2 regions of the Marinobacter sp. AL4B genome follow, and region 2 is predicted to be linked to the other one. Evidence: predicted binding sites of a transcription regulator. Region 2 holds the regulator's gene; the other holds the start of a gene.
The links. Region 2 encodes LexA, which represses DNA repair genes until DNA is damaged. Its sites were predicted from a motif close to CTGTNTNNNNANACAG; they were not measured.

Region 1 (4,421 bases), on a different contig from region 2:
AACATCACTGTGAGTGATGTGACCCATGCCGACTGGCAATTATTCAGGCGTACTCCAGAGGCGCATACTTCGCTGCATCTGATCCGGATACACCGGGCGATTCAGAGAATGATTCAAACCAACTTATTCTGGAGATACAGACATGCGTAAATTTGCTCTCGTTGCTTTCGCTTCCCTCTTTGCCGTTGCCGCCCTGCCCGCAAATGCCAGCTTGGCGGATCGCAAATCAGATCAGACCAGCCTGGAGCAGTCCCAGCCATCTCCCTACAGCGGACAAACTGTCATTCGGGGAGAGATCAGGGAAGGGTTTGCCGAACACAAAAATGCGGAACCGGCGCCTTACAGCGGCCAGATCGTCATTCGCGGTGAAGTACAAACAGAAGGGCTTGGTTGATTGTATTGAAGGGTTTGAACAAAGCCTTTATTGATCACACGGCTCTTGGGGTAGCTCATTGCTCATGCAAGTGAGTGAAGCATGAACTTCTCCATGAGCCGGAAATTGCACCTATTTATTAGACAGATAGCTGGAAACAAACAGCCACATCAACATCCCCCCCTCTCCCACCTTCGCGATACACTTGAAACCCAAGGTCTAGATAGATAGGCTTCGGCACCTAAAATCTCACCATCGAACCTTTCCGAATCTTATTTTGTGCCCAAGCAATCCAAGGGCCCATAACCCCTCAAGCAAAAAACAAGGTCAGAAAAATGGCAATGAAGATGAGCAAACGCGTGCTAATAACCGTGGTTTCGATATTGGCATTGGCAGGAGGAGTCTCAGCAAACGACCTCAACACCAAAGAAGGTACGAAACGCCCTATATTGATTCAGGGGCCCATGCCAATCGAGGCTGAAAAATTTGCGGCTCGTCTCGAGAACGTTGAAACCGAAAAATCGGGATCAACGTTTGAGTTTTATATTGGCACCGTAGATGACTATCCCGTCATTGTTTCTAAAACCGGGAAAGGTATGGAGAACACGGCAGCCGCAACCGCCGTTGCGATCCTCAAATACAACCCGGCTGCCATCATCAACCAAGGCACATCTGGCGGTCATGATCCCGATCTCAATGTTTTTGACATCGTTTTGGGTGAGCGCACGGTTAACATAGGCTCCATGAAAACCCGCGATCGTGCAGAGGGAGACGGCATTGTTGCGACGGATTGGTTGCCCATGGATGTTATGGCTTCGGAAGGAAGCGCTGGTGAAGACCCCAACGCTGAAAAAGCACGTTACTACGAAGCAGATCCTGATCTTTTCGCAATAGCGAAAAAAGTAAAAAACCGCTACAAAAAAGGCAATGTGGTTGAAGGAACCATTGGTTCAGCAGATTTATGGAACAACGAGGTAGATCGCATCAATTGGTTCCATAAAAACTACGGTACTTCCGTCGAAGAAATGGAATCGGCCTCATCAGCGATGATTTCAAAAGCATACGGCATCCCATTTTTGGCGATTCGCATCTTGTCCAATAACAAAACAAATGACGGTGCTTACAATCCAGACACAGCAGCGGCGAACCAGGAATATGTCTATGAAGTGGTTCAGGAATATATTTCGTTTTTGAAAAACCAGTAAAACACTTAGCTGCTGGACTGTTGATTCGATCAGTTCAGCAGCGCTTACCCATCTAGCCTATACAGCCCTTTCATCCTGCAGAAACACCTCAACACCCTCCGAAGCCAACACCGTCATAACCGCACCAAACTGTTTTGAGCCTGAAACGTTTTAGAACAAAACATTCACTCTGCTCGGTTGAAATCGGCACCTCTTAAGAATACTGTATATATAAACAGTATTCAGAGAATTTCCCATGAGCGAATTGCTGAGCAACCTTCTTCAGGATGCCCGCGTGTGGCAGGGCCACCAACACAAGAAGACTACTCAACCCGCGGAACCCACCGGGTATCAGGCGCTGGACAATCAACTCGGCGGTTTGGGATGGCCAAAGGGCGCGTTGAGCGAATGCCTGCTGGATACCTGTGGTATCGGCGAGCTGCACCTGGTGCTGCCGCTCATGCAACGGGTGTCCAGCGAGGGCAAAACCATCTTCTGGTTAAACCCGCCACACACACCCTACGCCCCCGCTTTGGCCCGGGAGGGGGTTAATCTGGACCATGTGGTAATGGTCACTACTCAAGACCAAAACGACTTTTTATGGACACTCGAAAACTGTCTTCGTTCTCCCGTTACTGGGCTGGTTCTGGCATGGCCGGGCACACTGGCCAGTCGGGATGTTCGCCGGTTGCAGCTGGCTTCTGAGGCTGGGGGGAATGTGTGCGTGCTTTTCCGAAGCCGCCGCCATGTCGATCAGAACTCTCCGGCCGCTTTACGGCTGGAGCTTGTTCCGAGTGATCGCCAGGAACTTAAAATTAACATCATTAAGCGCCGTGGTAGCTGGCCCGGCCAACGTTGCTCACTGGCGATGGGACACCGGGCCAACCTTGCCGGCCACGATTCCACCCGCATCGTTCAGGGCCCGTGGGCCGGGACTACACGGTAACCTTATGCTCTGGCTATACCTGCATTTTCCACATTTATTACTGGACCACATCCAACGGAATCAGGATTCCGGGGGCGTTATTGTGATCGTGGATGGTGCTGGGCAAACCATCAAACAGGCCTGCGCAACCGCACGGGAGCTGGGTGTAGAAGTGGGCATGCGTCTGAAAACCGCGCTCGGTTTAGCGCCCAACTTGCATATTATGCAAGCAGATCAGAAACAGGAAGCATGGCTTCTGGAAGATCAGGCACGCTGGTTGTATCACTACGCCGCCCACATTACTTTGTCACCACCTGATGGTCTTTGGGCGGAAGTCAGTAGCCTGCAAAAGCTTTACGGCGGTCTACCAGCCATCTGGCAAACCGTGGAACAAGCCTTGACCGACCGCCAACTCTCTGCGTGGATCGCCATTGGGCACACGCCATTGACGGCTCGGTTATTAGCCCTCACCGGCAAAGGCGAATGCACAGCAGACAAAGGCCATATTCTCGCAGCGATTGGCAACTTACCGCTGCAAGCCGCCGGTTTTGACAAGAAATCCTGCACTCGTCTGCAACGCTTGGGGCTTAACACACTTGCGGATGTATTCGCTCTGCCCGCTCATGAATTGGCTCGGCGACTATCACCAGAACTGTTGAACACCATCCAGAAAATTCAGGGCACCCGCGCAGACCCCAAAGCACCTTGGCAGCCACCCCATATTTTCAGGCAGCGGGCGGATTTCATTCAGGAAGTGGAGCACACTCAAGGGCTTTTATTCTCGTTGCAGCGAATTCTGTCAGAGTTGGAGGAAGACCTTTGTTGGCGCCAGCAAGATACCGACACTCTACTGCTGACACTGCAGCACCGGCACCAAGAACCGACACGGTTTCGAATTCGAACCACGGGGCCAGAACATCGGGCCGACGTGTTTTTAAAGCTGATCCGCCTGAAGCTTGCTCAGCAACCCTTGAGCGCGCCGGTTATTGCGCTCACTTTCACCGTCAAGCGATTTATCGGCCGTGAAGCCCCAACAGGGCAAGATTTGCTCGGTGAAACTCAGGATCTGAACGAAGCCTGGCACACGCTGATCAGCCGTCTTCAGGCCCGGTTGGGAGACCAGGCTTTAAAACAACTGTCTCCCTCTGAAGACCACCGGCCAGAATGTGCTTGGTCTGCCGAGGAGGTTCGCAACCCCTCTAAAAAAACGGCGGCAGAGCCTACAGCCTTCCCTCACCGACCTTTATGGCTACTGAAAAACCCCTGGCCCCTAGATCAAACACCTACGCACTGGCACTCCGGCCCGGAGCGCATCAGCAGTGGTTGGTGGGACGGCCAACGAGTTCATCGGGATTATTACATCGCACAGTTGCCGGGCAGCGAGATGGCTTGGGTTTTCCGAGATCATCAAGATGGATGGTTCATTCATGGGTGGTTTGGCTGATGGCTACAGGCTATGCGGAGCTGTTCTGCTTCAGTAACTTCACCTTTCTGACTGGGGCCTCGCATCCCCATGAGCTGGCCGAACGAGCGTTGGAATTAGGCTATAGCGCCATCGCCATCACCGATGCTTGCTCTGTAGCCGGCATTCCCAGAGCCTGGGCCGCTCTGAAAGACAGCCCGGTGAAGCTCATCACCGGCAGTTGGTTCGAACTGGACGATGCCCCTACTGACTCTGCCGTTCCACGTTTTATCCTATTGGCCAAAGACCGTCAGGGTTATGGCCAGCTCTGCAAACTGATAACCACAGGCCGGCGCCGCGCTGAAAAAGGGCAATACCAGCTCTTCGCGCGAGATATTGAAACCCACGAACTGGACCACTGTTTTTGTTTGTGGCTCCCAGCCATTCAGGAAAACGTCACCTTCACTGAAACCCGCGCTTGCGGTGAATGGTTACATCGATTGTTCGAGCAACGGTTACGAATTGCCACCAGCCGCA
Region 2 (4,421 bases):
ACGTGTCTGTTTTGAGGTAGAAAATTTTGTTATCGATGTCGGCAAGGTCCGCCCCGGGCCGGCTATACGCGAAGAAATAGTCGTACTGATTAACCACCGGGTTGAACGACCCATCTCGCTGGGGCGTGGCAGAGCCACTTCGGAAAGAAACTTCTTCACCTCGATAGCGAAGAATATGGTTCCAAACCACTTCCAAGCCATTTTTGGGAATGGGGAAGGGGCTAGTCATAATGGTATTTCGGACACCGTTGCCGTTATCGAGCAACTCAGCACTCAACGCATTCTCGTAAGATTTTTGATAAACCTCTTCGGGAAATGCAGCCGTTCGGCGTGTTTTATAGACTGGCATAAAGAAATTGGGGCCATACTGCTCAAGCATCTTAATATGACCATCCGTGAGCTTGTCCCGGTATAAATCCAGGTTGTCCCGGGTTACAACGAATAACGGTTCATCTTGGGGAAAAGGATTTACTTCAACGTTTCCCTCTTTCCAATTTGCTGGAGGGGTTGCCAAACCACCCTGCCAGGCCGGAATAGTACCGGCATCGTTGGCAGCCCGCACTGCGCCTACCGGTGTTAACTCGCTTTTTAAACGCTTCGCTTCCTCTGGAGCCACCGTGGCCCACGCGGAACCGGACACACTTAACGCAGCAATAGTGACGACTGCTAACAATCGGTTTCGCATTCCTTATTCTCCAACAATGATCTTTTGAGCACCTGCACTCTGCTCCAAGTGGCCCTTTTTGCCAAATTCAAACGATCGTTTCAAGAAATTCTTTGTAGTTTCTTGTGTCTAAGCACAAACCACGGGCGGAAGAAATGCCTGTTTAAAAATGATACGCTAAGCAGCTAACTTTAAAGGATCGGCTTAATTCAGCACGGGTCAACTATGGCGTCTCAATGGTACTCACTGACTTCCCAGAAATTGTATCTGGCGAAGATTTTACTAGCGCAGCTGGAACAACCCATTGAGCAAGCTCAAGTTAACCCCCAAAGCACTATGCTGAATGAAGCCACGACGCAGGGCGTTATTGAGCTATTGCTGCGAGCCCGAAGCACCTTGATGGTGATGATCGCACAGCATCATCAGCAAAAAGTCTCGGAACCACTGTCTCTTGAAGCACTCAGAACCCGAATCCCCTACGAGACTGAAGATCTCGAGGATTTAGAAACGTTACAGCGTTCTCCAGCCAGCTGGTGGTCTCATCTTGAACAACTTGAAAAGACTCTGAAGCAGCCGCCCACACCTAAAAAAACCGTCTCGGCTGACAACATCATTGCGGTTTCTGCAGAGGATGGTGCGGATCGATCAGCCAAGAGCCTGCAAAACACCCTGACGGCCATGACCGATTTTGCCCGAGCCGTAGAAAACAGACATAACGAGTGGTAACCACCTCTCCTGAACCGCTACTCACGAATAAATCGCACCAAGCAAAGGCCTAAAGAATGTCACCATCGTTTTTTGAAATCGTTGAATTACCTAACGGAGACTATGCTTTACGTCGCGTTGATGACGATGCCGCACCGCTGGTCCGCATTTCTTTCTCACCCGAAGCGAAGGAAATGATGGCAGACCGAGACATGAGCATCGCAAAAGCTATGATCGCGGCAGGCATCGAAGCCACCGGAACTATTTCTGAAGAAGTTGATTGGGGCGACGAGGAAGGCGACTTTGGCGACGCCCAACCTCACTACACGCTCCACTAGGTTTCGACATTACCGCTGGCGCAGTACGACTCCGTGACTCTTTCCTTTCGCAGAAGCTTTTTGCAGCGACTCGAGCGCAGAGCGCGCCAGCTTGTTAGTCCACAACACAACCGCATGGCAGGTGCCCGCTCCAAGCGCCAACTCAGCCAACTGCTGAGCCGGAATCTCTGGTGTTGAACGCAGCACCAGAATCTCACCCGTCACAATGCCATGCGTGTTTTGCCACTTCCCTACCAAAGAATGAGGGGGGTCTATCCAGGCCAACCAACGTTTTTCCTGATTCAATTGCGTCAACATCGGCAACAGCAACTGAAAATTCTCAACCTGACCCTCCGGCAGGATAATCTCAGTCACGTTCCCCCTGAGATCGACCTGCCCCGAGGTCGTGCGCCGAGATTCAGGTCGGCGATAATGCGATGAAGCTGCCTGCGCAGAAATCACAGCTGCGGGTTGAAACGCCATATTATGATTGAAGCTCAACTGTTCCATCACTCACCTACCTGCGTTGTTCGCATGTCTAATTGTCAGCTTTCAGTGCAACTCTGAACGCCGGATGACACCCACACCAAGCCCTTCAATGAAAAGCTCTTGCTCCGTCAGATCTACCTCAATGGGGCTGAACTCTTCGTTTTCGGCAATCAACCACACTTTATCGCCATCCTTACGGAACCGTTTAACGGTGACTTCGTCTCCCACACGCGCGATAACAATCTGACCATTCTGGACATCTTGAGTCCGGTGAACCGCCAGCAAATCCCCATCAAGAATACCGATGTCTTTCATGCTCATGCCTCGCACACGCAGCAGGTAATCCGCCTTTGGCGAGAAAAAGTTAGGCTGGAGTGCGCAATGATCTTCAACGTGTTCCTGAGCCAGTATCGGACTACCCGCCGCAACCTGACCGATAACCGGCAACCCCAAATCCGGCTCGGCTTCCGGCAGCCTTATGCCCCGACTGGCCCCGGGTACCATTTCAATAGCGCCCTTGCGCGCCAGAGCTCTTAAGTGTTCTTCAGCTGCGTTCGCTGAACGAAAACCCAGTTCTGCCGCAATCTCTGCACGGGTTGGCGGATAGCCAGTCTCATCAAGATATCGCCGAATAATATCCAGTACTTGGGACTGCCTGGCAGTTAGTTTCATGTTGGGCCACTCCAGATAATGATGACTGGTTTTTTATACAGTGATTTGACTATATACAGTGTTTTATCCAGTGTAAAGTCTGTTATCGATCATTTGTGGCCACTAACGTGAAACGTCATACCGCTGTGTTATGGTGGCTAACAAAGTCTTCAAAGGAACCGCGACATACTATGAGCTCTTCAAAACTCAGCAATATGCCTGTCAACACGCGCACCACTGATGGCAATGAACGCAAGGTTGGAGTAGAAATTGAGTTATCCGGGCTCAGTTATGATGCACTTATAGACCATGCCAGTCGGTTGCTTGGCGGCAAACCGGAACTCCAATCCCGGTATGTCACAAGCATCAAAACCAACGATGGTGATTACACAATTGAGTTGGATTCCGATCCGATCAAAGATCTTAATCTCGCTGATGAAGGGCTGCCCACTTCCATTCGGGAACTGGCCTCTCACGCGATGGATGCCATCGATTTCGCTGCCGAGAAAATTGTGCCCTTGGAAATTGTGGGCCCGCCCTTGCCACTGTCCAAGCTACACATCATGGAAACGCTGGTGGACGAACTCCGTGACTTAGGCGCGCTGGGAAGCAGGGAAGCGCTCTATTTTGCATTTGGACTGCAGCTAAACCCGGAACTGCCAGACTTGGAACCCGGCACCCTAGTGCGCTATCTGCAAGCGTTTGCGGCCTTGTATGAGTGGCTAAAATCGCGACACCAAATCGATATCAGTCGCAAGTTCACCACCTACATCGAACCGTGGAGCACTAAATATACGGAGAAGCTGATGCAGGATAACTACGCTCCTGACATCAGAGGTTTGATGAAAGACTACCTTGACAGCAACCCGACTCGAAACCGCGCTCTGGATTTGCTGCCGCTGTTTGCTCATCTCGACGCAGATTATCTGGCCGAGTATGTGCAAGATCCTCGCATCAAAAGCCGCCCTACTCTTCATTACCGGCTTCCAGACTGCGACATCGACAATCCGAACTGGCATTTTTCCACCGTTTGGAACGATTGGGTGGTACTTGAGAAACTAGCCAATAACGCTCAGGATCTGGCGGTACTGCGCAGGAAGTTCCGGGAAGCGCAAGAATTGAGCTTTCACAACCTGACCCATTCCTGGACCGACACCACTCAGCAATGGCTTCAAGAACACGGCTATGTCTAATACAGAAACCGAAACAGACATTCCGGGACTGACGATCGGTATTAGTGGCCCCGCCCGACGAAGTCTTGCTCAGAGGCTAATCAGCCTCGGTTTGCGCTTGTCGGGCGCACGTACCCACTACATTCGCCCTGGCTCACGGATCAACGTTGCGCTGCTGGACGGGTTGGTACTTTCCGGTGGTACCCACGTGCACCCGGAACGCTACGGCCAACAGTCCCAGGTGACAGCCAAGTACAACCCGAAAAGAGATGACACCGATCACCGATTACTGGAACAGGCGGAGGCCCTTGGTATTCCGGTACTCGGTATCTGCCGCGGAGCGCAGTTCATCAATATTTTCCACGGTGGGTCTTTGTGTCAGAACGTCACGCCTCTTCGGGTAAATACCCGGCATCGACCTTT

Region 1: the regulator LexA is predicted to act here: its motif matches at 1,781-1,796, upstream of imuA (translesion DNA synthesis-associated protein ImuA).

What each region holds. Positions count from the first base shown of each region.
Region 1 covers NZ_JAILWZ010000009.1:239,134-243,554, forward strand. Annotated here, with positions in the region: gene K5L82_RS01695 (hypothetical protein) at 143-394, shown strand; gene K5L82_RS01700 (5'-methylthioadenosine/S-adenosylhomocysteine nucleosidase) at 709-1,578, shown strand; gene imuA (translesion DNA synthesis-associated protein ImuA) at 1,814-2,503, shown strand; gene K5L82_RS01710 (Y-family DNA polymerase) at 2,508-3,926, shown strand; gene K5L82_RS01715 (error-prone DNA polymerase) at 3,926-4,421, shown strand, end outside.
Region 2 covers NZ_JAILWZ010000011.1:672,074-676,494, forward strand. Annotated here, with positions in the region: gene K5L82_RS07275 (DUF1329 domain-containing protein) at 1-685, opposite strand, end outside; gene K5L82_RS07280 (DUF6586 family protein) at 890-1,390, shown strand; gene K5L82_RS07285 (hypothetical protein) at 1,447-1,707, shown strand; gene K5L82_RS07290 (cell division inhibitor SulA) at 1,717-2,196, opposite strand; gene lexA (transcriptional repressor LexA) at 2,239-2,847, opposite strand; gene K5L82_RS07300 (amidoligase family protein) at 3,018-4,019, shown strand; gene K5L82_RS07305 (gamma-glutamyl-gamma-aminobutyrate hydrolase family protein) at 4,012-4,421, shown strand, end outside.